3 regions of the Micromonospora sp. Utrum1 genome follow, and region 1 is predicted to be linked to each of the others. Evidence: riboswitches for the same ligand, from Rfam matches in the RefSeq annotation. Region 1 holds a riboswitch; each other region holds the start of a gene.
The links. A riboswitch is a leader RNA that binds a small molecule or an ion and turns the genes downstream of it on or off. The one in region 1 is predicted to bind cyclic di-AMP.

Region 1 (9,550 bases):
TGATCTGCGACTGCGGATCCTTCGGTGCCGCCCGCCAGGTGTGGCCGTGCAGGGTGAACCCGGTCGATCTTGGTTTGCCCACCGCCTGACCGACCCACAGGACCGTCTTGTCGCCCGCGTACGCCTCCAGCAGCGGCGTGCTCGGGTCGCCGTGCGGGTAGCTGCTGAATATCGTGGCGACGTCATCGCTTGCCGCGTACCGGTGGTTCCATGGCTCGTTGCGGTAGTTCACCGCGACCTCGCCGGAATCCTCGGGGTCGTCGGTCTCCCGGCTCGGCGCGACCGCCAGGTCGACGTTGTCGGGGACGTCCGTGCCGTTGGCCCGGAACAGGGCCAGGTCGCTGTTGAGCAGGACGACGTTCTCCCGGTAGTCCTTCCCGTTGGGGTCGACGATGACCGCCTGGGTACCGGATTTCAGGCTGGTGCCGTTCTTCGGGTTGAGCCAGCTCGTGCCCTTGGGTTCGATGACCAGGCCGCCGAAAAGCCCGTGGTGCCCGTGGTGCAGCGGGTCGGCCTGGTCCTGCAGCAGGGCAAGGCCGGTGATGTTCTCCGGCACCGGCCAGCCGAACGTCCGCTCCTCGCCCACGCCGACCGTCAAGTCACCGAGTCCGTACGAGTCATCGCCGGTGTTCGTGCCCCGCGAGCCAAGGTTGTATTCGAGCAGGGTGGGAGTCATCGACACCCGGGAGCTGACCGGGTACGGCTTGAAACCGGGCACGTTTCGCTCGTCCTTTGGCGGCTGGTCGAGGCAGCCCGGCAGGGTGCTGCCTTGATCCCGCCGCCAGCCGAGTTGGCCGGGCTCGGTGGCCTCGAAGCAGGTCGGCTGCATTTTGGCCGGATCGATCCGGTTCTTCAGAGTCACGTTGACGCAGTCGCCGGCGTGTGCACGAAGCACGAGTGGTTCGGGCGGCTTCTGCCCGGATTTGATGGCGTCGACGTCTTCTTCGAGAGCGAACATCGCCCCGTTCGGATCGTGGTCGCCAGCCCTGTTGTAAACGATGTCGTGGTTGAATGCGACGACGGTGAAATGCTGGTAGGTGCCCGTGCCGTCGTCGGCGCAGATGCCCTCCGGCCAGCCACCGGCGACGCCGGTGCAGGGGTTAGGACTGTCCTCCAGTTTCTTCACCTCCCAAAGCTCTTTGCCGGACGGGTCGTCGCAGTCCATCACCTGCAGTTGGCTCCATGCGCCCAGGAAGCGGTCGTCGCTGCCGGTCAGTCCGTACACGTAGTGTCTTCGGTCGACGTAGTCCCGCCACGGCAGCTCGTTGCCGAGGTCCAGGGTCATGTCGAAGTACTCGAGCACGCCGAGGTGTTGAGCCTGGACGATGTTCGACTCCGGATCCCGCGCGTCTGACTTCCATGGGAAGCGATCAATGCTGAACCCGTGGGATTCCTCCTGTGAAAGCTGGAACACCCGCCACTTCACACGATCCCCTTCGTGTGCCTTGAAGACCTGGGTGTACGGATCGCCGTGGACGCTACGGTCGTACACCCGGGACGGGTCCGCGTTCCGCCGCCCCTCAAACGGCTCAAGTCGATAGCTCAGGCCGACCACACCCTGGTCGTCGGGGCTGGAGGGAAACTTCGGCGGGTAAATCGGCACGCCGTCCGGTGTGACGAACTGGTCGTCGTTCGGGTCGCTCGGATCGGCCGGCTTGAACATCGGCACGTGATCCTCGACGAACACCGAGAAGTTCCGGTAGTCGCGATCGTCGATCGGCTTGCCGTGGTAGTCCGTGCCCGGCGAGCAGTGGATGTCGACCGCCGTCCCGACCTGGACGGCCTCTCCGGTCTTTGGGTTGTGGTATGTGCACCCTGCCGGGTGCACGGTCGCTCCACCCAGCAGTCCGTTGTCCTGGTGCACATTGGGGAAGAAGTGATCGTGGAAGCTGCTGGTCGCGAGGTCCTCGTGCACGAACGACCGGTAGGTGATTGTCTGGCCGTGATCTGCACCTTGGTCGTAGTTCCAGCCGTTGGCCGCGCCGTCCGAGGTCAGCACGTCGAACTGGACGAGGTGCTGATGAATCCCCGCCTCGTTGGTGACCTGGGCCCGGTCGAAGACGTTGCCGCCGAAGTTCTCCGGTAGTTCGTTCGTGAAGTTGTAGACCACGCAGTCACCGACGTTGAACAAGGGCGCGAATGGTTCCGGTTTCTTCCCGCCGAGAACCGCCTGTTTATCCGTCTGCCGGACGTAGACCCTGGCCTGAGGGTTCTTCCATCGCAACTCTTCGTTGTAGAACTGCGCGACCTGGATGGCGGCGACGTCGAAGTTTTTCATCGGAGTCGGCTTGCCGTCCGACCGGGTGGCTGGGCACGGGTTCTGGAAGAAGCCGCCGGGGACCTGGCCGCCCGGGTCAGCCGCGTCCTTCTCCTTCTGCGTGGGCGGGAATACCCCGCCCGCCTGGCGGCTCGCCACGCCGAGCGGCGGCTTCGGCGCCTTAAAACCGAACTTGCCGGGCACGAAGTGCGGGTATCCCGGCTTCGCCTCGGTGGGCGCGGGCGGTGGGTTCACCCCGGGGATCGCCGGCTCGTAGTCGAAGTCTTCCAGTGGCAGCAGGGCCGGCACCTTCGTGCCGTCCGGCAGCGTCCGCTTGCCATCCTCCAGCTTGTCGTGGGTACGGTTCAACGCCCACATACCATTGGCGAAATGCGGGTAGAGGTGGCAGTGGAAGATCACGTCACCGAACGTCGCCGGCTTGTTATCATGCGATGAACCGGCGCCGCCCTCAGGAATGAGCGCGTAGTGCGCGCCCGGCGAGACGGCCTGCACGTCCAGGATGTTGGTAACGCCGATGTGGTGGGTCGGCTTGCTCACCGCGGCGAGCCCACCTTCGTCCTTCGGGTCGAACGGCCACCGATTGACGTGCCAGTGGAAGGTGTGCGTCTCCCGCTCGGCCGCGTGCAGCAGCCGGATCTGCATCGGCTCGCCGCGGTAGTTGGCGAAGACCAGGTCACCGCCACCCGGGTCGCCGTACGCCCAGGAGGACAGGGCGGTCTCCTCGCCGTGACACTCCTTGGCGTCGAATCCCTGCGCATTGCGAGTCGCCGCCGGGCAGCCGACCTCTTCGCGGTTGAACGCGGGCTCCGCCCGGTAGTTGAAGGCGAACCACTCCAGCTTGACCGGTACTTCGCCCTGCACCAGGGCGTCCGCGTCCCCGCCGGAGAGGCCGGGCAGGGTGCCCTGCTTCAGCTTGGTGAGATCGGCGGCCGTCGGGTCGACGCACTCCCCGTTGGCCCGGTCCTCCGCCACCCCGTCCTGCCCGTTCCGGCAGAACCGGGTGAGGATGCCGGAAGCTGCCTCCACCTCGTCGTGCATGAAAATCACGTGCTCCCGGTGGTCCGGTGCGCCGGGCTCCGGGTCCTTGATGACAGCGCGGGTCCCGGAGGCGAGCGGCTCGCCGGTGCGGGCATCCACCCAACTGGTGCCGGGCTTCTCTACCACGATCGCGCCGAAGGCCCCGAACGAGTGCGACCCGATGGTGTTGCCCGCGCCGGTCTCGACGGAGGTGAGGTCGGCGCCGTCGTTGAAGTGGAACTCCCCCTCGACGGCCGCCGAGTACCGGTAGGTGGCGGTGGCGCCGCGGGCTACGGTCGAATCGGGGTTGAGTCCCGCCGCCGTGCCGTCGGAGCCCTTGGGGTCGAAAACCAGACCCTCCATGTGGATGGACGCCGGCGGCGCAGCCTCTGGGTCGAAGTCGTTGTGCGGCAGGGTCCGGGCCGGGGCGAATCGCCGCGGCTCCGGCGTCACGGTGCCGGGAGCCGCCAACTGCTCGCCGGGTAGCAGGAAGATGGAATCGTTCCGGACGAACGGCGGCGCTTCTTCGTGGAGCCGGTTGGTGAACCGGATCGTCACGCAGTCTCCCCGGTGCGCCCGTAGCACCAGGGGTTCGATTAGGTCCGCCTGGTCATTGGGGTCGGCGGCCTTGGCGAAGTTGGCCCGGACGGTGGCGATGTTCTCGTCGAGGACATACATGCGCCCCTCGGGGACGACGTCGCCAAAGCGGTTGAGGAAGATCGGAATGTTGATCAGTGAGACGTCGAAGCTGCGTGCCGGCGCCCCTGATAAACACGGATTGCCCGGCTCGGTAGCCTTTGCTGGCAGGTCGGCAGCCATGGAGCTGGACATCGCCCATACCGCTCCACCCGTCAGCGCCAGCCATGCGCCGGCCAGCAGGCCTCCGGCCACATACGTCCAGCGGCGTCTGCTCTTCGTCCGGATGAACACGGTCATCGCCACCACGCCCAGCAGGGCGAGTGGGACCACCTCCACTATTCCTGTACGCACCGTGTCTCCCCTCGTCGACGGTGTCGTTCATGTCGATCGCGGGCGAGCAGGTTCGCCAGGTGTCGAAGATGATCCCCCGTGATCTATCGACAGATGGGAATCTACCGTTCTCAATCATCTCTGTAAAGAACCTGCGACGTACGGTGACGAGGGGAAGCCTTTTGCCGTAGAACGGCGGCAAGGGTTCCCGGTAGAACCGGGAACCCTTGCTCGATCGCCGACAGTGGGGTGCTCAGGACGTCTGCGCGGCCGGCAGGATCTGCACGTCGTCCAGGTTCACGAACATCACCCGATGGCCGAACTGGATCTGCACGTACCGGTTCTCGCCGCGGACGACGGTCCGGTCACCCGGTGCCGAACCGTCGAACGAGACCGCCTGGTAGTACTCGCCCGGGAGGACGTCGCCGACCGCGTACCGCTGGCCCGCCGGGAAGGTGTACTGCAACGGCGAGATGGTCTGGTACGGGATGGTGGCCGGGTAGGCGGCCTTCTCGGGGTAGGCCCGCCCGTACACCGGGATGGTGGCCTTGCCCGGCTTGGGCGTCACCACGAAGCCCGCCGACCACTTGGCCGTGGGCGCCGAGGCCGGGTTGTAGAACCAGGCCTTCTGACCGAGGTACCAGATAGCGGTCCAGTCGCCCTGGACGCCCGCGAGGGCATAGGTCTGGCCGGCCGAGGCACGGGCGCCGTGATCCTTGATGTACATGGTGTTCGGCGTGCCGTTCGGCCGCAGGCCCAGGTCGTTGACCAGCGGGGCGGTCGCGCTCGGGGCGGTGCGCAGGATGACCGAGGAGGAGCCGCGCAACGGGCAGGGCTCGGCCGTCGGGGGTACCGGACCAGGTGGCAACGGGGGCTGCTGGTTGCAGCCGTAGAAGGCGGGCTGGTTCGACGCGAAGTCCGGGTCGATGGTAACCAGACCGGTGTGCGGCGTGCCGGTGCCCTGGAAGGGCGCCTTCAGCAGGTTGAAGTAGTGCGACCAGTCCCAGTACGGACCCGGGTCCCAGTGCATGCCGGCGACGTTCCCGGCGGTGATGCCCGGAACGTTGTCGTGACCGAGGATGTGCTGCCGGTCCAGCGGGATCTGGAAGCGCAGAGCCAGGTGGCGCACCAGCTTGGCCGAGGCCCGGTACATCGCCTCGGTGTACCAGGTGCCGCGCCCGGCGAAGCCCTCGTGCTCAATGCCGATGGACTTCGTGTTGACGTACCAGTTGCCGGCCTGCCAACCGACGTCCTTGGCCTTGATGTGCTGGGCCACGTATCCGTCCACCGAACGCAGCGTGTAGTGCCAGCCCAGGTAGGTCACATCCTGGACCTGGCCCACACTGGGGCCGAAGTAGCCCTCGGTGTCGTGGATGATGATGTACTCGAGCTTCTGCTGTGCCGGCCGGTTGCCGATGTCGTGGTTGCCGTAGTCCCAGGTTTGGGTCTTAGGGATGTAGTACTCCGCGTACGGTGCGGGGATCCACTCGCAGGCGAGGCGGACCGGGCACTCCAGGCCGTCCGGCCGCTCGGCGCGGCGCAGCCCCAGCTTGTGCAGCCCGGACTGGTCCGGCGTCACCGCGGTGGCGGCGAGGGTCACCCGCTGGCCGTCGTCGGTGGTCCGGGCCGCGCCGAGGCCGAGCTGGTCGTAGACCTCGTCGGCGAAGGCCGCCGCCGCGTCCTCGGTGTCCGCGCCGGAGTAGCGGGCCACCGCGCCGTACCAGGCCGCCGGGTCGCTGCCGGCGCCGACCGGCGCACCCAGCTCCTTCTGGTACGAGGCAAGCAGTGCCGCCCCGCCCCGGATGTTCGCGGCCGCGTCGGTCCGCAACGTCTCCTCGGTGAGGCCGGTGAGCGCCGCGGCGGCGTCGAGCGTCTGCAGGGACGCCTGCGGCAGCACGTCCTCCGCCGGTGCGGCCGCGATGGCCGGGTCGAGGGTGAGCGGGCGCGAGTCGTCGCCCCGCGGGTCCTCGTTCTCGTCCACGTGGCCGCTGGCCGGGGTCGCGAGGACCTGCTGGGCGTCGGTGAGGTGCATCGGGCCGTAGCCGCCGCTGGTGCTCGGCTGGCCCGGGTGGGTGTCCCAGCGCGACTCCAGGTACGACACGCCGAGCAGGACGCTCTGCGGCACGCCGTACTCCGCCGCGGCGGCGGCGTACTGCTCCTGGCGGTCGGTGGTCGGTTGGGCGGTGAGCGGTTCGGCGGCCACCGGGCCGGTCGCCACCAGGGCCGTGGCCGCCGCGACGGCGGCTGCCAGCAGCATCCGTCTGCCCGACGGCGGGGGTGAGAGGTGCATCGAACCTCCAGACAGGGATGGGGGTCACTGCGTCCTCACCCTCGCCCCACGCACCCTCCGGGTCAATACCTTTCCAGCGGGTAATCTTGTGTGAAGAAAACCTTCATCCACGATCGGGGCGACATACGGAGTGTCACGGCGTCTCGGGTTGCGGATCGGTAACGGCCATCTCTACTCTGGTCAATCGTCGGCCGACTGTTTCACCGACCAACCCGGGTGGTGACGGTCCGACACCGCCGAGTCGCCTTCGGGCGAGCCGGGGACCCAGGTAACTGGGGTGAATCCGCAGCCACTGCGGTAGGGCGGCTCCCTTCCCGCCCGAACCCGTCAGCTAACTCGGTAGGCGGGCACGAAGAAGGAGTACGGAAGCCCGGTGGCACACCATGCCCCGCGGCCACCGTCAAGCCGGTCGGTCGACCGGTCGACGGCTGTGCCGCGTTCCCGCTGGTCCCGCTTCACCACCGCCCTCGCCGCCCTGGCCGGCACCGCCGTCGTCCTGACCGGCGGCGCCACGGCGGCCCATGCCGAACCGTCGGTCACCGAGATCGAGCGCCAGATCGACCAGGACTGGAACAAGCTCGAACCGATCATCGAACAGGTCAACGCCACCCGCGAGCAGCTCGCCGTCAAGCGCAAGCAGGCCGCCGCGCTCGGCAAGCAGATCGCCCCGCTCCAGGCCCGGGTGGACGCCGCCCTCGGTCAGGTGGGCGGGCTCGCCGCCGACGCCTACAAGGGCGACAACAACCTCTCCACCGTCAACGCCCTGCTGGGCAGCCGGTCGCCGAGTGAGCTGGTGGACGGCCTCGCACTGCTCGACCGCTACGCGAACCGCCAGCAGGAGCAGGTGCGGACCGTCGCCGAGCTGCGCGACCAGTTGGCCGCCAAGAAGCGGCCGCTGGACGAGATGATCAGCGACCTGGCCCGTACCGAGGCCCAGCTCGCGGCGAAGAAGAAGCAGATCGACGCCGAGATCGTCAAGCTCCAGAAGCTCCGTCTCAAGGTCTACGGCAACGGCGGCGGCGGTCCGCTGCGCCCCGCGCCCTGTCCCGCCGGCTACCCCGGTGGTCCGGCCGGCGTCGCGGTCAAGTTCGCCTGCGCCCAGATCGGCAAGATCTATGTCTGGGGCGCCGCCGGCCCCGACCACTACGACTGCTCCGGGCTCACCATGGCGGCCTGGGCCAAGGCCGGCGTCTCGCTGCCGCACAACGCCCGGCAGCAGCACGACGTGACCAGGCGGGTGAGCCGGAGCGAGCTGCGCGCAGGTGACCTCGTCTTCTACTACAGCGACCTGCACCACGTCGGCATGTACGTCGGTGACGGCTGGGTGGTGCACGCCTCCCAGTCCGGCAAGCCGATCACGATGAAGCGCGTCGACGACGGCCAGATCAACAGCTACGGCCGCCCGGGCTGACCGGTCCGCAGGGGCTCCCGCGTCGCGGGGGCCCCTGCGCCGTCACGGCGTCCGGCTCCGTCAGCGAGTCGGCCAGGTGCGCCAGTTCTGCCAGGACCGGCTCGGGGTCGGCCCGCGCTGCCCCTGGTAGCGCGACCCGTAGACCGCCGAGCCGTACGGGTGCTCGGCCGGCGAGGAGAGCCGGAAGATGCAGAGCTGACCGATCTTCATGCCCGGCCAGAGGGTGATCGGCAGGTTCGCCACGTTGGACAGCTCCAGCGTGACGTGACCCGAGAAACCCGGGTCGATGAAGCCGGCCGTGGAGTGGGTGAGCAGGCCGAGCCGGCCCAGGCTGGACTTGCCCTCCAGGCGCCCGGCGAGCTGGTCGCCCAGCGAGATCACCTCGAGCGTGGAGGCGAGCACGAACTCGCCGGGGTGCAGCACGAACGGCTGGCCCTCGGGCACCTCCACCATCGAGGTGAGGTCGTCCTGCTGCACGGCCGGGTCGATGTGCGTGTAGAGATGGTTGTTGAAGACCCGGAACAGCCGGTCCAGACGTACGTCGATGCTGGACGGTTGCACCAGCGTGGGCTCGAAGGGCTCCAGCGCGAGCGTGCCCGCCTTGATCTCGGAGACCAGGTCGCGGTCGGAGAGCAGCATCGGAACACCATAGCGACCGGTACGGGTGACCTGCGTGTCGGACTACATCTTCGTACACCTGTTCGATAGAATGTCCGCATGGCTTCCTGGTCCGAATTCGCCGCCGACGAGCCCCGACTCGCCGACGAGATCCGCCTCCTGTTGCAGCAGTACGGGCCGGGTTTCGGCTACCTCGCCACGGTCCGCGCCGACGGCGGCCCGCGAGTGCACCCGGTCTCCCCGGTCATCACCGACGACGGGCTGTGGTGCTTCGTCATCGACTCGCCCAAGCGTCGCGACCTCGAACGCGACGGCCGCTACGCGCTGCACTCCTTCCCGCCGGAGGAGAGCGACGACGAGGCCTACCTGGCCGGCCGGGCCCACCCGGTGACCGACCCGGCGACCGTGGCGCGGCTGGCCCGGATCGGCCGGGCCGCGCCCCAGGGCGACTGGCGGCTGTTCGAGTTCACCGTCGACGTGGCGATGCTGACGCGGCGCGACCAGGTGGTTCGCCCCGGCGGCGGCCGGCCGGAGGTGCGGGTCTGGCTCGACCCGCGGGCGACCACCCCGGTCCGGTGCGACCCCCTGGCCTCGGAAGGTCGGCGTGGCCGGCACGGCTTCGACACCCGCCGCCCCGCGGCCTGAGCCCTACTCAGAAAGCTGGTGCCGGCCCCGTCCGAGGACGGGACCGGCACCAGCTTGTGGTGCGCGACGGTCAGGCCGCGCGGTAGGCGTTCCACGCGGTCAGCATGCGGCTCGCCTGACCAGGGGTGAACTGGTACATGCACGAGTCGTAGGTGTAGTCCATGAAGTTGGTGATCGGGTCCAGGCCCGCCGTGGTGCAGGTGTCCCGACCGGTCGGGCACTCGAAGGCCGGCGAGCCCTCGGCCGGGGTGTCGGAGACGCTGTCACCCGAGCCGGAGCAGCCACCCTGGAAGGTGTGGTAGAGGTTCAGCCAGTGGCCGAT
Region 2 (9,550 bases), 3.2 Mb from region 1:
GTGGCCGTCCGGTGCCGGCGGGGCGGCCGGGCGGGTGGACTCGTCCCAGAGCCGGTGGTCGGTCAGCCGTACCCCGGGGTCGGGGGTGGGGGTGACCGCGAGCGCGGTGGCGCCGCCGGCCTCGACCGCCTCGCGCTGCTCCTCGGCGGCACCGGCCCGGGCGCCGGGCTCGGCGCGTTCGGCGCCGACCAGCTCCCGCACCGCGGGCGCGACCTCCTGGGCGAAGAGCTGGATCGTGGTCGGGTCGTCGGCGCCCAGGACGAACGTGGAGACGCCGTGGTCGAGGGCCAGCCCGGCCAGCTCCTCCACCCACTGCTCGGGGGGCCCGGCCAGGAAGCCGCTGGAGGAGCGGACGAACCGACCGTTGATGTTCAGCAGCCGGCGTACCGACCGGGGGTCCCGCCCCGCCGCCTCGGCGCTCTCGTCGATCACCGCGTTCATCGCCGGCAGCTCGGCCGGCCCGTTCGGCAGGTACGCCAGCGACGGCAGCCAGCCGTCCGCCGCGCGCCCCACCAGCCGCAGCATCCGGGGCTTGTACGCGCCGACCCAGATCTCCACCGGGTGCGCCGGGGCCGGCCCGCGCTTCGCCCCGACCACCCGGTAGTGCTCGCCCTCGACGCGGACCATCCCGCGCCGCTCGGTGTCCCACACCTCGCGGATCACTCGGATCGCCTCGTCGAGGGCGTCCACCGCCTGCCCGGCGCTGAGCCGTCGCCCGCCGACCGCCTCGATCGCCTCCCAGAACGCGCCGGCGCCGAGGCCCAGCTCCACCCGGCCACCGGTGAGCAGGTCCAGGCTGGCGACGCTCCGGGCCAGCACCACCGGTTGGCGCAGGGGCAGGTTCAGCACGTTGCCGGCCAGCCGGATGCGACTGGTCGCCGCGGCCAGGTAGGACATCAGCGTCCAGGTGTCCAGGAAACCCGGCTGGTAGGGGTGGTCCTGAAAGGTGACCAGGTCCAGGTTGACCTGCTCGCAGAGCTTGGCCAGGGCCACCACCTGTTCGAACCGGCCGGCGGTGGGTGTGACGAAGCCGCCGAAGGCCAGCTCGTGTCCGTAGTCGGTCATGCCGTCCCGCCGCCTCCTGCCGATCTTGCGCGAACCCTGCCCACGGTAGTCCGGCCCGGCGCCGGCCCGCCGGGCGGTTCCGGAACCGGCAAGGATTGTTCACAGTCGATGCCCACGGGCATAGGGTGCCGGTGAACGGCCTCAGCGTTCCTCCGGGAAGGAGCGACCCGTGATCCGTCACCACCGCCGCCACTGTCCCCTCGGTCTTGCCCTCCTGCTCGTCGCCGTCACCGCCCTGGCCGTGCCCGCGCCGGCCACCGCGGCCGGCCTGCCCTACCAGGACCCGACGCTGCCCGTCGCCACCCGCGTCGCCGACCTGCTCGCCCGGATGACCCTGGACGAGAAGCTCGGCCAGATGACGCAGGCCGAGCGGGGCTCGGTCACCGCGAGCGACCTCACCACCTACCGGCTCGGCTCGGTCCTCTCCGGCGGCGGCTCCGCGCCCACGCCGAACACCGCCGCGTCCTGGGCCGACATGTACGACGGCTTCCAGCGCGCGGCTCTCGCCACCCCGCTCGGCATCCCGATGATCTACGGCGTCGACGCCGTGCACGGGCACAACAACGTGTACGGCGCGACGATCTTCCCGCACAACATCGGCCTCGGCGCGACCCGCGACCCGGCGCTGGTGCAGCAGATCGGCCAGGCCGTCGCCGAGGAGATCACCGGCACCGGGGTGGACTGGAACTTCGCGCCCTGCCTCTGCGTCGCCCGCAACGACCGGTGGGGCCGCACCTACGAATCGTTCGGCGAGACTCCGGACCTGCCGTCGAACCTGTCCACTCTGATCACCGGCCTGCAGGGCAGCACCCTCGGCGGACCCACCTCGGTGCTCGCCACCGCCAAGCACTACATCGGCGACGGCGGCACCACCGGCGGCGACGACCAGGGAAACACCCAGCTCAGCGAGGCCGAACTGCGGGCCGTCCACCTGCCCCCGTTCCAGGCGGCCGTGCAGCGCGGGGTCGGCTCGGTGATGATCTCCTACAGCAGCTGGAACGGCGTGAAGCTGCACGGCCACCAGTACCTGATCACCACGGTCCTCAAGGGAGAGCTGGGCTTCTCTGGGTTCGTCGTCTCCGACTGGAACGGCATCGACCAGATCGACGGCGCCGCCGGCTTCACCGCGGCCGAGGTCAGCACGGCGATCAACGCCGGCATCGACATGGTGATGGTCCCCACGGCGTGGAAGACCTTCCTCAGCACGCTGCGCGCCGAGGTGCAGAACGGCCACGTGCCGATGAGCCGGATCGACGACGCCAACCGGCGCATCCTCACCAAGAAGTTCGAGCTGGGCCTCTTCGAGCGGCCGTACACCGACCGGAGCTGGACCCCGACGGTGGGCAACGCCGCGCACCGGGCCCTGGCCCGGCAGGCCGTCCGCCAGTCACAGGTGCTGCTGAAGAACAACGCCGGCGTCCTGCCGTTGGCCCGGGACAACAACAAGATCTTCGTGGCCGGCAAGAGCGCCGACAACATCGGCAACGCGAGCGGCGGCTGGACGATCTCTTGGCAGGGCTCGTCGGGCGCGATCACCCCCGGCACCACGATCCTGCAGGGCATCCGGGCCGCGGTGGGTCCGACCACGACGGTCACCTACAACCAGCGCGGCACCGGCATCGACGGCACCTACCGGGCCGCGATCGCCGTGGTCGGCGAGACACCGTACGCCGAGGGCCAGGGCGACCGCACCGGCAGCATGAGCCTGGACCGGGACGACCTGCGGACCATCGCGACGCTGCGGAACGCGGGCGTGCCGGTGATCGTGGTGCTGGTCTCCGGCCGGCCGATGGACATCTCGGCCGAGCTGCCCCGATGGGACGCGCTGCTGGCCGCCTGGCTCCCCGGCACCGAGGGCGGCGGCGTGGCCGACGTCCTCTTCGGGGGGTACGCGCCGACCGGAAAACTGCCCATGACCTGGATGAACTCGGTCAGTCAGCAGCCCATCAACGCCGGCGACGGGCAGGTCCCGCTCTTCCCGCAGGGCTACGGCCTGACCTACTGAGCCGCGACTCATAAGGCACTTTCGGACGGTGCGCAACTCGGACGGAGGGGCCTTCGCTCGGGCGGGTGAAGAACTTCACAAGAGGTGGGCGATGGGCGGAAACCCTTCCTAACGTCGTATCCGTTCGCGATCGCGGACACCACGGGCCGGTAACGCCTAATCCCGCCGCCGGCCCGGCGGTACCTGGACCTCGGGCGGGAGCGGGGGACCCACACGTTCCTCGGTGCACGACACCTCGGGGTGAAGCCGCCTCCGGCGGCCGGGCTCCTCGGCCCGAACCCGACAGCTCACCTCGTCGGCGTGGAGGAAACCCACATGGCAACTGAATACGTCGCCCGTCATCGACGGACCGCTCAACGGCGCACCGCCGTCGGCGCACTCGTCGTCGGCGCCGCCACCGGCGCGGCCGCCCTGCTCGGCCCGGCCGCTCCGGCCAGCGCCGCCGGCGTGAACTGGGACGCCGTCGCACAGTGCGAGTCCGGCGGCAACTGGCACATCAACACCGGCAACGGCTACTACGGCGGGCTCCAGTTCTCCCGCAGCACCTGGAACGGCTACGGCGGCCAGAAGTACGCCAGCCGGGCCGACCTGGCCAGCCGCAGCGAGCAGATCGCCATCGCCGAGAAGGTCCTCGACGGGCAGGGCATCGGCGCCTGGCCGGTCTGCGGCAAGAAGGGCGGCTCCACCAAGAAGTACGCCAGCAAGGACTCGGGCTCGACGAGGTCCACGAAGAAGGCCACCACGGAGCGGTCGTCGCGCGGCGACCGGCCGGCCACCCGCAGCGAGCGGCGCAGCGCGCCCAGCACCGGCGGCGCCGGCAGCTACCTGGTCCAGCCCGGGGACACCCTCTCCGAGATCGCCGACGCGAAGAACGTCGCCGGCGGTTGGCACGCTCTCTACGAGCGCAACAAGGGCGTGGTCGGCGGCGACCCCGGCCTGATCTTCCCGGGCCAGCGGCTGCGCCTGCGCTGAGACCCCACCGCACCACGAACGCCCGGCCGGGGTTCCCGGCCGGGCGTTCGGTTGCGTCGGGGCCGGTTGCTATCGTCACGATGCTCGGAAAGACGTGAAGAAAGCGCGGATATGACCAACGACCCGTTCTCCGCGGCCGCGAGCCTCGACGAGCTGCTGACCAGGACGCAACAGGCGCTGTCCGCGATGCGGTCCCGGGCCGCCGAGCACACCGACGGCGCGCCGGCCGAGCTGCTCCGGGCCGAGGGCGCCGCGGCCGGCGGCCGGGTCCGTGCCGTCGCCGTCCAGGGTGGCCGGCTGGAGTCCGTCACCGTCGACCCGGGGTTGGCCGGCGAGCCCGTGGAGACCCTCTGCGGGCATGTGGTGGCGGCCGTGAACGCCGCCCTCACCGAGCTGGACGCCCGGGTCAGCGCCTCGGCCCGGGCCGACGTGGACGCCCTCGCCGCGCGGCTCGGCGGCCTGCCGGAGCAGTCCGCCCGGGACATGGAGCGGTTCAGCCGGGCGATGGAGGGCGTCGCGGCCCGGATCCGCCGCGACGGCGCCGGTTCCCGCCCGGCCTGACGCCGCGCGGATCCGCAGTTCCCGGACCCGCTCCCAGCTACGGCGGAGACGACGAAGCGGCCGGCCGTCGGGAGGACGACGGCCGGCCGCTCCGGTGTGGTCAGCTCAGCGTGACCGCGGTGTCGTCGACGACGAAGGAGGTCTGCAGGGAGCTGTCCTCCACGCCGGTGAACGAGATGGTGGCGGTGGTGCCGGCCAGCGACGAGATGTCGAAGGACCGCTGCACGTAGCCGGTGGCCTTGTTGAGGTTGGAGTAGGTGGCCAGGGTGGTGCTGCCCGCCTTCACGGTCAGCTTGTCGTAGGCGGTGGTCGTGGTCGACTCCGCGCTGTCGATGTGCAGCCAGAAGCTCAACGTCGCCCGGCAGCCGGCCGGGATGGACACCGACTGGCTGAGGGTGTCGGTGTGCGTCGTGCCGTAGCCGTCGAGCCACGCCTTGTACGAGCCGCCGTGGGCCGCCTGGGCGGTGTCGTTCGTGATGACGCCCGCGCTGGCGGTCCAGCTCACGTTGCCGGACTCGAAGCCGGGGTTGGCCAGCTTCTGGCCGGTGCAGCTGCCCGACGGCGGGGTGGTCGTGGCGGTCGGCGTCGGGGTGCTGCCCGTGCAGGTCGCCTCACCGGTCTGCGCCGGCACGCTGATCGCGTTCCAGGCGGCCTTGACCGCGTTGAACTCGGTGCAGCTGGTCGGGTAGAGGTTCTTCGCCGCCTGCAGCGTCCAGACGCGGTACTTCAGGTACGAGGAGGACGAGGTCTTCAGCAGCATCGCGTTGTACATGATCTTCATGGCCTTCTGGATGCCCAGGCCGGTCACGCTGCTGCCGTTGCAGGTGGAGCTGGCGGGCTGGCCGTTGGTCGGGCTGCTGCCGTTGGCCAGCAGGTAGAACCAGTGGTTGCCCGGGCCCGCCGCGGCGTGCACCTCGGTGCTCGGGATGCTGCTGGAGTAGCAGTTCGGGTCGCCCAGCGCCGACGGGTTGTACATGTTGCGGATCGGGCCGCTGCCCACCAGGTTGACCTTCTCGCCGACCAGGAAGTCGGGAGCGTCGTAGCTGGACGGCTCGTTGGCGAACCACTCGGTGGCCGCGCCGAAGGTGTCGGCCACGAACTCCTGGGTGCCGGCGCCGGAGATGCCGCCCGGGGTGTGGTCGTCGATGCCGTGGCCGATCTCGTGGGCCACCACGTCGAGCGAGCCGATCCACTGGCCCGAGGTGTTCTTGCCGATCTGGACCTGGGTGCCGTCGTAGTAGGCGTTCTGGTCGTTCAGGCCCACCCGGATCGGCCAGTAGCCGCCGTTGCCGTCGGCGCCGTTGCGGCCCAGCCACTGGGCGAGCATCTTGTGCTCGGTCTGCGCGGCGAACAGCGCGTCGACGCAGCCGGTCTCCTTGTTGGTGGCGGTGCCGTTGCCCCAGACGTCGTCGGAGCCGCTGAACGTCGTGTTGGTCGCGGCGTCCTGGCAGCTCAGGTTGGTGACGGTCGGGTCCTTCATGGAGTACGTGCCGCCCGACTGCGTGGTGTTCAGGGTCAGCGGGCTGGGGCCGTTCCAGGCGCCGGTGCCGGTGCCGTGCACGACGTGCTCCTGCGTCCGCAGCACCTTGCCGGTGCGGGCGTCGACGTCGACGGTGAGCCGGCTCGGGCCCTCGGCGTCGGTGCCGCGCACGGTGGTCTCCCAGGCCAGCGCCGGCTCGGCGCCGAGGGTATAGACGACCAGGTTGGTGCCCTCGACGGTGCTGACCGTCTTGAGCTGGGCGCGCGCGGTCTTCGCCGCGGCGGCCGAGGTCAGCTTCGGCGTGGTGGCGAGGCTGCCGATGGCCTGCTGCTGCGCGACGGAGGCGTACTTCAGGTTGCCGGCCGTGTCGGTGGCCAGCACGAAGTCACCGCCGACCACGGGCAGGCCCTTGTAGGTGCGCTCGTAGGGCACGTACTGGGTGCCCTCCGAGGAGATGACCGGCTTCTGCACGAAAGCGTCGTCGGCGCTGGCGTGCAGGTAGGCGGGCCGGTCGGCGACCAGCGCGCGGGCCGAGTCGGCGGCGATCGCGCGGGCCTGGGCGGCGTCGGGGGCGGCGGGGCCGGGCGGCGCGGCCTGCACGGCCGCGGCCGTGCCGGCGGCGATCAGGCCGGCCGCCGCCGCGCCGGAGAGCGCGACGAGGCGAGGTGAGAGCTTCAACGGGGTTCGCTCCTGTTCCTAGGCGCGCCGCACGGAGCCCGGTGGGGACGGGCGGCGCGGTGAGGCGAGGCGGGGTGACGGTCGATCTCCGAGGCTGCCGGCGTGGCCCCGGTTCGACAGATCGACCGTCCCGAGCCGCCGGGGTCGGCGACTCGCTGGGGGCACAATCACACGGCCCAGGGCCGGGATCAATGGGTGACCCGGGCAACCGACGCCGCGCGGTCACCTCGCCGTCGCCCGAAATTCAGGAAGCCATGATCTTCAATAGCCCCTGATCAGGCCTAATGTTGTCCGCGGTGGACGACCGCGTGTCTGCTCTGCGTCGATTGCCGCTCTGCGCTCATGGCGCACATTGGCCCTCGTCGAGACGGTGACCTCCCGGCGCCTTCCCGGTCCGCCCGCCGGCGCCGATCGGCCTTCGGATGATCATCCGTTCGGCCCCCGCCGCCGGGCGATCGACGTGGTGCTTCCAGGGGGTGCCTGGGCGCCGGTAGGAATTCGCCGACCACTTTCGTCTACTCCGTAGAAAAGTAGTCGACGGACTGACGAAAGCTATGGACACGCTGAGAGGAAGTCAGTAGGGTCGCTGACTATCAATATGTTTCGTCGAGATGAACTACCGGCACGGTAGCTCTCGACGGTAGGCCCTCCGGGCGGCGCAACACGTCCGCGGACCCACGACCGGCCAGCCCCCTGGCCACCCCGGGTCGACGCCACCACGGCGGCCGAGCCTCACCGGCCGACCGATGCCCTTACCGACCAACCCATCAGCTCCGCAGTACCGCCGTGCCCGACGACCGTCGTCGGCCCGGTGGCGCTCCACCATCCACATCGGACGACCGTGGCCCGGGGCCACGGCCGGGGATCCCGTGCGGCCAGGGGAGGGGTCGCACGGACAACGCGGCACCTCAGCTCCGCCGATCGACCCACCGACGCACGCTGCTCCCGGACCGTGAAAGAGGAACCCATGAACGCACATCCACCGCGGAACCGGCGCTCCGCCGGCCGGCTCCGGAGACCGGTGGCCGCCCTCGCCGCACTGGCGCTGCTGCTGACCACCGGGCTCTCCTCGTCCCCGGCCAGCGCGCGGCCGACCGACCCGGAACGCTCCGCCCCGGCGGCCGCCGCGGCCCCGTTGCAGGCCCAGGTGCTGACCTGGACGGCCGGGGACAACTTCCTCGCCTACCGTTCGGCCCCCACCACGGCGGTCGCCGGACCGGCCACCCTCGTCTTCGAGAACAGCGCGGCCACCGGAAACACCACCGGCATGCAGCACACCCTGACCTTCGAGACGTCCGACCCCGCGTACAACAGCGATGTCGACGTGAACATCCTGGCCGATCCGACGGACGCCAACGGGGGGCGTTGGACGGTCGACGTGGTGCTCTCCCCGGGCACCTACCGCTACTTCTGCTCCATCCCGGGCCACGGCGGAATGACCGGCCTGCTGGTCGTCGACGGCGGCAGCTCGGACACCACGGCCCCGACGGTCACCGCGGCGGTGACCGGGGAGAAGGACGCCAACGGGGCGTACGTGGGCAGCGCGACGGTGACCTTGACCGCCGCCGACAGCGGCTCCGGCGTCGACCGGGTCGAGTACGCCCTGGACGGCGGCGCGTACGGCACCTACGCGGCGCCGGTGACGGTGAACCAGCCGGGGCAGCACACCCTGAGCTACCGGGCCACCGACAAGGCCGGGAACACCTCGTCGCCGCGGCAGGCGTCGTTCACCGTGGTCGAGCCGCCGCCGACGGACACCACTGCGCCGACCGTGACCGCCGCGGTGACCGGGCAGCGGGACACCAACGGGGCGTACGTGGGCAGCGCGACGGTGACCCTGACCGCCGCCGACACCGAGTCGGGCGTGGCGAAGGTCGAGTACGCCCTGGACGGCGGCGCCTACGCGGCCTACGGGGCGCCGGTGACGGTGAACCAGCCGGGGCAGCACACGGTGAGCTACCGGGCCACCGACAAGGCGGGCAACACCTCGCCGGCGCAGCAGGTGTCGTTCAGCGTGGTCGAGCCGGCCCCGGCCGACACCACGCCGCCGACCGTGACCGCCGCACTGACCGGGGAGAAGGACCCGAACGGGGCGTACGTGGGCGGCGCGACGGTCACCCTGACCGCCACCGACGCCGGCTCCGGCGTGGACCGGGTGGAGTACTCCCTCGACGGGCAGCCCTACGCCGGCTACACCACCCCGGTGGCGGTGAACCAGCCGGGGCAGCACACGGTGAGCTACCGGGCCACCGACAAGGCGGGCAACACCTCGTCGCCGCAGCAGGTGTCGTTCAGCGTGGTCGAGCCGACCCCGGCCGACACCACGGCGCCGACCGTGACCGCCGCGGTGACCGGCCAGCGGGACACCAACGGGGCGTACCTGGGTAGCGCCACGGTCACCGTCTGGGCCACCGACGCCGAGTCGGGCCTGGCGAAGGTCGAGTACGCCCTGGACGGCGGCGCCTACGCGGCCTACGGGGCGCCGGTGACGGTGAACCAGCCGGGGCAGCACACCCTGAGCTACCGGGCCACCGACAAGGCCGGCAACACCTCGCCGGCGCAGCAGGTGTCGTTCACCGTGGTCGAGCCGACCCCGGCCGACACCACCCCGCCCACCGTCACCGCCGCGGTGACCGGCCAGAAGGACGCCAACGGCGCCTACCTCGGCGCCGGCACGGTCACCCTCACCGCGACCGACAGCGGATCCGGCGTCGACCGGGTCGAGTACTCGCTCGACGGTCAGCCCTACGCGGCGTACTCCGCGCCGGTCACCGTCAACCAGGTCGGGC
Region 3 (9,550 bases), 2.0 Mb from region 1:
CGGGGCGATGAAGGCGAACGACGACCCCAGGTACGAGGGCAGCCGGTTGCGGGTGATCAGCAGGAACAGCAGCGTGCCCAGCCCGGAGAAGAAGAGCGTGGTGGCCGGCGGGAAGCCGGTGATCAGCGGCACCGTGAAGGTGGCGCCGAACATGGCGACCACGTGCTGCACGCCGACACCGACCGTGCGCGGCCAGGAGAGCCGCTCGTCGGGGTGGACCACGTCGCCGGGCGTGACGGCACGGCCGTCGCCGTGCAGGGCCCAGGGGGACCGGCGGGAGGTGGGGGACTGGGTCATGGGTCGCCCTTCGCGTCGTCAGGTGACGGGGGCGTGATCGACCCTGAGAGTTGTTTCTAGCATGCCGCCGGCCCCGGCCTCGGGGCCGGCTCGGCGTCAGGCCACGCCGGCGGGGCGGAACTGGACGCTGACCCGGGGGCCGACCGGCCGCGCCGTCTTCGGGATCGCGTGCTCCCAGGTGCGCTGGCAGGAGCCGCCCATCACCACCAGGTCGCCGTGGCCGAGCGGGAAGCGCAGGCTGGTCCCGCCGCCGCCCCTCGGGCGGAGCAGCAGCGGCCGGGGCGATCCGAACGAGACGATGGCCACCATGGTGTCGGTGTGCGCGGAGCGGCCCTGGGTGTCGCCGTGCCAGGCCACGCTGTCCCGGCCGTCCCGGTAGAGGCACATGCCGGCGGTCACGAAGGGCTCGCCCAGCTCGGCGGCGTAGTGCCGGGTGAGCGTGTCGCGCGCCGCGGTGAGCACCGGGTGGGGCAGCGGCCGCCCGGCGCCGTACCAGCAGAGCAGGCGGGGGACGTCGACCTCGGCGTCGTACATGGTGCGGCGCTCGGCCCGCCACGGCACCTCGTGCAGCAGCGTGTCGAGCACCGCGTCGGAGCCCGCCACCCAGCCGGGCAGGTGGTCGACCCAGGCGCCCCGGCTCAGCTCGTGCCGGCGGAGCCGGCCGGAGAGCGGACCCAGCGTCGGGCCCTGCTCGGCGAAGTCGAGCATCGAGGGCTGGTACGCGACGTCGGACACGCCGCCGATCCTACCCCGCGATCGAACAGGCGTACGAGGATCAGCGCTTCAGCAGTCGACGGACCGGGCCGCGGACGGCCTGCTTGATCCGCTCGCGCAGCGGGGCGACCCGGGCCGAGCCGGCCTCGACCTCGCGGCACCCCGCGCCCGGCGGCTCGTCCACCCTGGCCGGTGCCGCGCTTCCGGGGCGGTGCGACACGCCCGGCGACGGTGCGATGTGGTGGCATCGGCGGTAGTTTGTACCCGTGCTGCCGATCGCGCTCACCTGTCCCTTGTGGTGGGTGGCGCGCTGGACCGCCCGGATGCTGGCCAGCCTGGCCGTGCTCGTCGCCTGCTCGTTCGGCGCGGCGACGCTGCCGATCGGCGGGGCCGCCACCGCACCGGTGGCACCTACCGTGGCGGCCTCCGTCGATGGCCTGGCCCTCCGGGCCGTTGCCGTCGAGGCTGCCCCCAGGATCCTCCGGGATGACGAGGCCGTCGACCGGCCGGCCGTGTCGGCCGGTGGGCTGGGGTCGGTGGGGGCGCTCCGGGCCGTGACCCGCCCGGCCGACCGGCCGCTCGTTCTGGCCGGGCTGGTCCCGGCGACCGTCGGCTCCCGGGCCCCGCCCGCGCGCTGACGCCCCCGTGGGCCATCGGCCCGCGCCCGACGCACCCACCGAACCTCACCCCCGCACCCGCCCGTCGGCGGCCCGGCGGCACCCTTTCCCCGGTGCGCCCCCGCCGCTCCCACGGGTCGTGCGGACACCTCTCCGCCACGTTCTCCCTGTGAGGTGCCGACCATGCCGCAGACCGTTCTCTATCACTTCCTGACCGAGGTCCCCGAGGCCGCCGCGATCTGGTCGGCCCTGCTCGTGCTCGCCCTCGGGGTGCTCGCCGTGCTGGTCGCCCGCCCGGAACGGGACGACGGGTCCGACCCGGCTCCCGACCCCGCTGCCGAGGAGGCCGCCCGCCGGGCCGATCTGCTCCGGTACGCCGACGAGGTGGCGGTGGCCGCCGCGGGCGCCGCCCAGACCGCCCGCCGGCGGCGGGAGCAGTGGCTGACCGCCCAGGACGAGGCCGAGCGGGCCTGGCGGGCGTACGATGAGGCCGAGGCGGCCGCCCGCCGATTCGCCGGCGCCGCCGCCCTGCCCGCGCCGCACACCCCGCGCACGCCGGCCGAGTACGCGGCCCGGGAGCGCTGGCTGCACCACGCCGCGATGACGGCGCACTGGCGGGGCGACCTGACCGCCCGGCAACTCGCCGACGTGCTGGCCCATCGCAACGGGTGGGACCCGCGCCGGCACCCGGCCGAGCAGGAGATCGTCCTGGCCCGGGCGGTACGCGAGGGCCGTCGGGCCGGCTGGGCGGCGGCCGCCGAGCGGGAGCGGCGGGCCTGGCGGGACGCCGAGTCGGCCGCCGAGGCGGCCCGCACCCTGGCCGCCGAGGCGTACGCGGCGACCACCGCGCTCCGCCCCGCCCGCGCCGACGAGGCCGCGGCACCGGTGAAGGGGCGGGACGAGGCGGCGACGGTGCGGATCCCGGTCCAGGGATCGGCCGCCGTGTCCGGCGCGCGCTGGCGCCCCGCCCGGGTCGGCTGACGCCTGGCCCGATCCGGCTCGCACCCACGGGATCTCGGCCGAATCGTTACCCGAATTCCGTGAGCCCGGTCACCCGTCCGCCGGAAACGGTCATCGAGGTCAGGCCGGCCTATTGGCCCCGCAATTCCAGGGCAGGTCGCCACCGGATGTCCGCTTTCCGCCGGACGGCGCCGCCGTAACTGCTCGTCCCATTGAGTGAAGTCAGTGACCGACTGTTCCGATATCCGTAGTGGTGCACGAGGTTTAAGCAGGTGGGAGCGCTTGGCAGGCGAGGTACCCACCGGTAGTGTCGGCGCGTCCGGAGCGGTTTTCGATCGCAAGTGGCGACGCCGCGCCGACCCGCCTAATCGTGGTTTCACGAACCGGGGACCCACAGCAACACCGGGGTGAATCCGCGGGCCACGGCCTGCGGTAGGGCGTACTTCCCGCCCGAATCCGTCAGCTAACCCGGTCGGCGGTCACGGAAGGAGTGCCATTCCCCGTGCTCACCACCCCCCGCTCGTCCCCCCGCCTCCACGGCATCCCGGTGCCGGCGCTCGCCTGACGGCGACCGACCCCGGCAACCGACCCGATCGCCCGGCCCCCGGGCGCTCCCTTTCCGCGGCAGACCCGCCCCGCCAACGCGCGTGAGTTCCTCCGCGCGTCGGGCCGGTGTGCCCCGCTCACGCACCGTGGAGGAAGAACCCGTGAAGCACCACCTGAAGCGCCAGATGCGGCGCCTCGTGACCGAACGCCCGTACCAGATCCTCGCCGGCTCGGCCGTGGCGCTCGTGCTGGCCGGCGGCACCGGCGCCGCCGTCGCCGCCACCGACGACGCCCCGGTCCACCGGGAGAACACCGCCGCCGTCGCCGAGCTGGGCTCCCGGCTCGGTGAGGTCGCCACCCGGGGTGAGGCCCGGGTCGCCGTCCCGTCGCCGTCCGCCTCGCCGAGCGCGTCGCCGTCGGTTGCGAAGTCCGCCGTCAAGGCGGCCAGCACCGACCCGGACACCACCCGCCCGGCCAAGCCGAAGCCGCCGTCGACGAAGGTGCTCGACTACGACTACGAGGCGCAGACCACCTACTGGAACTGCGGCCCGGCCGCGGTGCGGAACGCGCTCAGCGCGAGCGGCGTCGAGACCACCCAGGAGGCGATGGCCGGCCCCCTCGGCACCACCGAGAGCGGCACCAACTCCGCCGAGGACACCACCCGGGGCCTGAACCAGATGGTCAAGGGCAACCCGTACCGGACCCACATGTTCGGCGGCTCGGCGAGCCCGGCCGAGATGGACCAGCTCCAGGCCGACGTGGTCGAGGCGATCACCGACGGCCGGGGCGTGGTGGTCAACGTGGCCGGGGACGCCACCGACACCGACGGCGGCTGGCACTCGTTCCCGGGCGGCCACTACATCGCGGTGGTCGGCTACAAGAACGACGGCCGGACCGTGCGGATCGCCGACTCGGCGAACCCGGCGCTGCCGGCGTACTGGATCAGCACGATCGACCTGGCGAACTGGGCGGCCACCCGCGGCTACTCCGCCTGATCGAACCCCTCCCGTCGGGCACCGGCTCCTCCGAGCCGGTGCCCGACGTCGTCGCGCCGGCTGTCCGCTCTCGCGCATGCTGTCCGTCCGGTGGCACACTGCGCCCTATGGGCGACGCGACGGGTACCCGCCATCTGCTGCTTCTGCACGGCATGGGCGCCACCGGTGAGGTGTGGCTGCCGTGGGCGCCGCTGCTGGAGCGCCACTGGGCGGGGCGCTGGCTCGCCCCCGACCTGGCCGGCCACGGCTGGTCGCCGCCGCTGTCCGGGTACTCCTTCGAGGAGCTGGCCCGTCGGGTGCTCGAGGGGCTCGGCCCGGTGGCCGAGCGGCTCGGCCCCCGCGACCGGCTCGTGCTGCTCGGGCACTCGCTCGGCGGGGTGGTGGCGCTGGCGCTGGCCGCCCGGTCACGGCGCCTGCCGTTCGACGCGGTGGTCGGGCTCGGCATCAAGGCCGTCTGGTCCCCGGCCGACCTGGAGAAGGCCCGCGAGCTGGCCGCCCGCCCGGTGACCTGGTTCGCCACCCGGGACGAGGCGGCCCGGCGCTACCTGCGGGTCTCCGGGCTGGCCGGGCTGTTCGCCCCCGACCATCCCGTGGTGGAGGCGGGGCTGCGCCGCGAGGACGGCCGCTGGCGGCTGGCCATGGATCCGGCCGCCTTCGCGGTGGGGGAGCCCCGGCTGCCCGCGCTGCTCGCCGCCACCGACGTCCCGGTGCTGCTGGCCCGGGGCGAGCAGGACCCGATGGTGAGCGACGCGCAGCTCAAGGAGCTGGGCGTCCCGGTTGCCACGCTGCCCGGGCTGGGCCACAACGCGCACGTCGAGGACCCGGCGGCGGTGCTCGCCCTCCTCGACCCGTACCTCTGAGCGCCGGTCAGGCGGTGGGGGAGAGCGGCGAGCCTTCCCGCGGGGCCGGCGCGGTCCAGTCCGGTGCGAGCTGCCGGCGGGCGGCGTCGAGGAACACCTCGGCGTACGACTCGGCCGGGAAGTCGCCCAGGTAGCGGGTCCGGGTGGCCCAGCGGGCCGCCGCCTTCGGGTCGGTGTCCAGCAGCTCGGTGAGCACCTCGTCCACGTTGGACATGTCGCGGCGCAGCACGTAGCCGGAACCGGCCAGCGGGAACCGCTCGACGAAGTGCTCCCCGTCGATGCCCATGTCGGTGACCGCGTACGGCTTGCCGGAGTAGAGCCAGTCGGAGATCACCCCGGAGACGTCCGAGACCAGCGCGTCGGCGCGGTTGACGCACTCGGTGAGGGTCAGCTCGCGGCCGGCTGCCGCGCCCCACAGGTGCGCCCGGCCGGTCTTCGCCCGGTCCGCGGCGAGCAGCTCGGTGAGGCGGGCCAGCTGCCGCGCCGAGGCCGGGTTCTGCGCCGTGTACGGGTGCGCCCGCAGGATCACCGTCGCGCCACGGTCGAGCAGCCGGCGGATCACCGTCTCGGCCACCGGCAGGGAGCAGTAGTTGGCGTCGGCGTGGTGCCCGGTCCAGGTGGGGGTGTAGAGCACCGTCGGGTGGGCCAGGCCGGGGGTCGGCTCCCGGCGTACCTCGATGGCCTCCACCTGGGGGCGGCCGACCACGACGAACTTCTCGGCGGGGATCTCGACGCCGGCCCGGGCGTACCGCTCGATGGCGGCCGGCCCGGCCACGAAGATCTTGTCGAAGATCGCCGAGACCGGGTTGGCGCTGGGCGCCTTGTCGCTGTCGCCGTGGTGCAACTGGACGTGGGTGAGCTGCGAGAAGCGGATGCAGTGGCTGTTCTTCGCGCCGTGGTTGACGTAGAAGGCCGCCCGCAGGCTCGGCACCAGCGCCTCGTCCATGGTCTTCAGCGTGGGGCAGAAGACGACCGGCGCGCGGGTCGCGGCGGCCACGGTGGGCAGGAACTCGGGCTCGCGCAGCAGCACCAGGAACGGCCGGCCGATCCGCTCCAGGTAGGGCAGCCACATGGTGACCTGGTACTCGGAGCCGGGCGGGGCGGAGAAGTAGAGCAGGAACTCGGGCTGGTGCCGGCGCAGCGCCCGGCCCACCGGGCCGCCGCCGGCCGGCGGCCGGAACCGGCGCCGGGCCAGGTCGAGGCCGACCGCGCCGCAGCCCGCCCCGACCAGCAGCGCGGCGGCCAGGGCCAGCCAGGCGGGCAGGGCCAGGCCGGCGGCGAGCGCCACCAGGGCGAGCAGCACCAGCAGCGCGTCGCCGAGCCGGGCGGTGACCAGCGGGGTCCAGGACCGGACCGGCAGGTTGGCCGCCCGGATCTCCAGCGCGCCGGCGTCGCGCAGCGGCCCGACCAGCAGCACCAGGCCGAGCAGGACCAGTGCGGTGGCGGCCAGCGCCGGGTCGAAGCCGGCGTCCAGCCGGCGGGCGTAGCCGACCAGGATGCCGGCGGCGATCAGCACCGACTCGGCGAGGCCGTCGGCGGTCGGCCGGACCCGGCGCTCCCAGGCGGCGGCGGCCAGCCCGGCAACCGCGAGCGTCAGCCCCCACCCGGTGGCCCCGGTGAGCGCCACGACGAGGAAGGCCAGCACCGCCAGCCCGGTGGTCAGCACCCGGGCGAGCAGCTTCCGGACCAGGTCACCACGCATCTGGCTCGTGTCCCGTCCCGCTGATCAGGCGTTGACGCCGGTGGGCAGTTGCTCTCCGGGGTGCGTGCCCGGCTGGGCGGGCACCGCCGCGACCGGCTCGCCGGGCGCCCGGCGGACGTCGATCACCTGGCCGGTCAGCTCGGAGATCAGCACGTCCAGGGAGGCCTGGGCGACCGCCTCGGCGGAGAGCAGGGTGTGCTCGGGCTCCTCGCCGAACGCCTTGGTGCGCATCGGGGTGGCGGTGCGCTCCGGATTGACGCAGTTGACCCGTACGCCGAACTCGGCCCACTCGTCGGCGAGTGCCTGGGTCAGGTTGACCAGTGCCGCCTTGGTGGCCGAGTAGAGCGCGTAGCGCGCCCGGCCCCGGGTGTAGGAGCTGGAGGTGTAGAGCAGCAGCTGGCCCTTGGTCTGCTGGAGGTACGGCAGCGACTGCCGGGCGATGGTGACCGGCCCGACGAAGTTGACGTGCAGGAGGCGGTCCATCGTCTCCTCGTCCATCTCCGCCAGCGCGCCCTTCTCCAGGATCCCGGCGGTGACCACCACATGGTCGATCCGGCCGGTCGCCTCGAAGGCGGTCTTCAGCGCGGCGGACACGTCCTCGGCCCGCTCGACGTGGGTGCCGGTGGTGGAGCGGCTGAACGGGAAGACCTGGGCGCCGTAGCGGCGGGCCAGCTCGGTGAGGTCGTGGCCGATGCCGTAGCTGCCGCCGAAGACCACGATGGTCCGGCCGGTCAGCTCCTCGGTGTAGCTGCGGTGGTCGCTGACCTTGGGCGCCTGGGCGGCGGCGAGCTGGAAGAGCTTGTCCGCCAGGTGGACGTCGACCGGGTGGGTGACCTTGATGTTCTCGTCCGAGCCGTCGATCACCTTGATCGGCGTGCCGGGCAGGTAGCGCAGCACCACGCCGCAGTCGTCGGTGGCGGCGAAGTCCGGGTCGCCCTCGGCCCTCCGGTACGCCTCGCGGATGGTGCCGGAGCGGAAGGCCTGCGGGGTCTGGCCGCGGCGGAGGGTGGCGCGGACCGGGATGTCGGTGATGCAGTCGTCCTGGTCGACCTGGATGATCGTGTCGGCGGACGGGATGGCCACGTCGACCGCCGCGTAGGTCCAGAGCGCGTTCACGCACTCGCGCACGATCCGGGTGCTGATCAGCGGGCGCACCGCGTCGTGGAAGAGGATGTTGACGTCACCCTCGCCGACGGCGTCCAGCGCGATCCGGGTGGTGTCGTTGCGGGTGTCGCCACCCTCGATCACCTTGCTGACCTTGCGGAAGCCCGCGTTGGCGACGATCCGCTCGGCGTCGGGCACGTGACCGGCCGCCATCAGCACGATGATCTCGTCGATCTCCGGCGCGGCCTCGAAGACCGCCAGGGTGTGCTCGATGATCGGCTTACCGGCGATCTTCAGCAGCTGCTTCGGGATGCCCAGCCCGAGACGCGTCCCGGTCCCCCCGGCGAGGATCACGGCCACCGTCCGCGAGGGGCGCCAGGGTGCCGGGCTCGCCGGCGCGGCGTCCGGTGCGGGGGTGCGGTCCTGCGTCATTGCCGTTCCTCACTTCTGCGGTGGATGAGGGGTTTGCGCGTCGGTGACCGGGTGGTGAACTTTGGTCGGCGCCGAGGAGAACCTTAACGCGTACGACGGAGCGCACCGACCCGGGCGAACCCGGGACCGGTGCGCTCCGGGCGGCTACTTCTGGTTCTCGTAGGCGTCGCAGACCTCCTGGGTGGGGCCGTCCATCTTCAGGACGCCGCTCTCCAGCCAGATGGTCCGCTCGCAGGTGTCTCGGATCGAGCCGATGGAGTGGCTGACCAGGAAGACCGTGCCGGCGCTGTCCCGCAGCTCCCGTACCCGCTGCTCGCTGCGGACCCGGAACTTGCGGTCGCCGGTGGCCAGCGCCTCGTCGATGAGCAGCACGTCGTGCTTCTTCGCCGAGGAGATGGCGAAGCGCAGCCGGGCGCCCATGCCGGAGGAGTAGGTGCGCATCGGCAGCGAGGCGAAGTCGCCCCGCTCGTTGATCCCCGAGAACTCGATGATCTCCGGTGCCAGCCGCTTGACCTCCTCCGGCGGCATGCCCATGGCCAGGCAGCCCAGCACCACGTTGCGCTCGCCGGATAGGTCGTTGAGCAGGGCGGCGTTCACGCCTAGCAGGGACGGCTGACCCAGCGTGTAGACCGCGCCCCGGGCCGGCGGGAGCAGCCCGGCGATGGCCCGCAGCAGGGTCGACTTGCCGGAGCCGTTGCTGCCGATCAGGCCGATGGCCTCACCCTGGTAGGCGGTGAAGCTCACTCCCTTGACCGCGTGCACCTCACGGATGTTCGGCGCGCTGGTCCGGGACACGATGCGCTTGAGGGCGGAGACCGGGCTCGTGCCCCCGGTGGCGCCCTTGTGGATCTTGTAGATCACGTGCACGTCGTCCACCACGACGGTGGGGACCCGTCCCGCGTCCACCACGGCGTTGCCCGCCGGCTGGGTCTGCTCAGCCACGGCCGTACTCCTCTTCTCCGCGCCAGAAGTAGACGAATCCGCCGATGCCCATGACGACCGCCCAGCCCAGGGCGAGCAGCCAGAGCCGGCCGGGCGAGGTGACCAGGTTCTCCTGGTTGGACTCGAGCAGCGCATGCCGGGCCAGCTCGATGAAGATCAGCGGGGGGTTGCACTCGAGCAGGTTGGCGGCCCAGTTCGGCAGGTGCTCCCGGAACAGCGAGACCGGGTAGAGCACGCCGGAGGCGTACAGCCAGGTCCGCATCACGAAGGGCATGACCTGCTTGAGGTCGGTGACCTTGGCGCCGAGCCGGGCCATCACCATGGTCAGCCCGACGTTGAAGATCGTCTGTAGCAGCAGCACGGGCACGATCAGGAACCAGC

Region 2: linked by a shared signal. The riboswitch ahead of AC0OLQ_RS21190 (transglycosylase family protein) and the one ahead of AC0OLQ_RS01505 (C40 family peptidase) in region 1 are both predicted to bind cyclic di-AMP.
Region 3: linked by a shared signal. The riboswitch ahead of AC0OLQ_RS11085 (C39 family peptidase) and the one ahead of AC0OLQ_RS01505 (C40 family peptidase) in region 1 are both predicted to bind cyclic di-AMP.

What each region holds. Positions count from the first base shown of each region.
Region 1 is NZ_CM170071.1:311,877-321,426, forward strand. It holds gene AC0OLQ_RS01495 (hypothetical protein) at 1-4,231, opposite strand, end outside; gene AC0OLQ_RS01500 (N-acetylmuramoyl-L-alanine amidase) at 4,518-6,554, opposite strand; cyclic di-AMP (ydaO/yuaA leader) riboswitch at 6,779-6,916, shown strand; gene AC0OLQ_RS01505 (C40 family peptidase) at 6,985-7,965, shown strand; gene dcd (dCTP deaminase) at 8,026-8,604, opposite strand; gene AC0OLQ_RS01515 (pyridoxamine 5'-phosphate oxidase family protein) at 8,683-9,228, shown strand; gene AC0OLQ_RS01520 (zinc metalloprotease) at 9,299-9,550, opposite strand, start outside.
Region 2 is NZ_CM170071.1:4,502,538-4,512,087, reverse strand. It holds gene AC0OLQ_RS21200 (LLM class flavin-dependent oxidoreductase) at 1-1,065, opposite strand, end outside; gene AC0OLQ_RS21195 (glycoside hydrolase family 3 protein) at 1,235-3,070, shown strand; cyclic di-AMP (ydaO/yuaA leader) riboswitch at 3,214-3,386, shown strand; gene AC0OLQ_RS21190 (transglycosylase family protein) at 3,386-4,042, shown strand; gene AC0OLQ_RS21185 (YbaB/EbfC family nucleoid-associated protein) at 4,154-4,603, shown strand; gene AC0OLQ_RS21180 (M4 family metallopeptidase) at 4,704-6,761, opposite strand; gene AC0OLQ_RS21175 (OmpL47-type beta-barrel domain-containing protein) at 7,729-9,550, shown strand, end outside.
Region 3 is NZ_CM170071.1:2,289,110-2,298,659, forward strand. It holds gene AC0OLQ_RS11060 (uracil-xanthine permease family protein) at 1-297, opposite strand, end outside; gene AC0OLQ_RS11065 (alpha-ketoglutarate-dependent dioxygenase AlkB) at 394-1,032, opposite strand; gene AC0OLQ_RS11070 (hypothetical protein) at 1,073-1,231, opposite strand; gene AC0OLQ_RS11075 (hypothetical protein) at 1,314-1,649, shown strand; gene AC0OLQ_RS11080 (hypothetical protein) at 1,812-2,609, shown strand; cyclic di-AMP (ydaO/yuaA leader) riboswitch at 2,940-3,081, shown strand; gene AC0OLQ_RS11085 (C39 family peptidase) at 3,320-4,129, shown strand; gene AC0OLQ_RS11090 (alpha/beta fold hydrolase) at 4,237-4,989, shown strand; gene AC0OLQ_RS11095 (CDP-glycerol glycerophosphotransferase family protein) at 4,997-6,691, opposite strand; gene AC0OLQ_RS11100 (D-ribitol-5-phosphate cytidylyltransferase) at 6,716-8,227, opposite strand; gene AC0OLQ_RS11105 (ABC transporter ATP-binding protein) at 8,372-9,169, opposite strand; gene AC0OLQ_RS11110 (ABC transporter permease) at 9,162-9,550, opposite strand, start outside.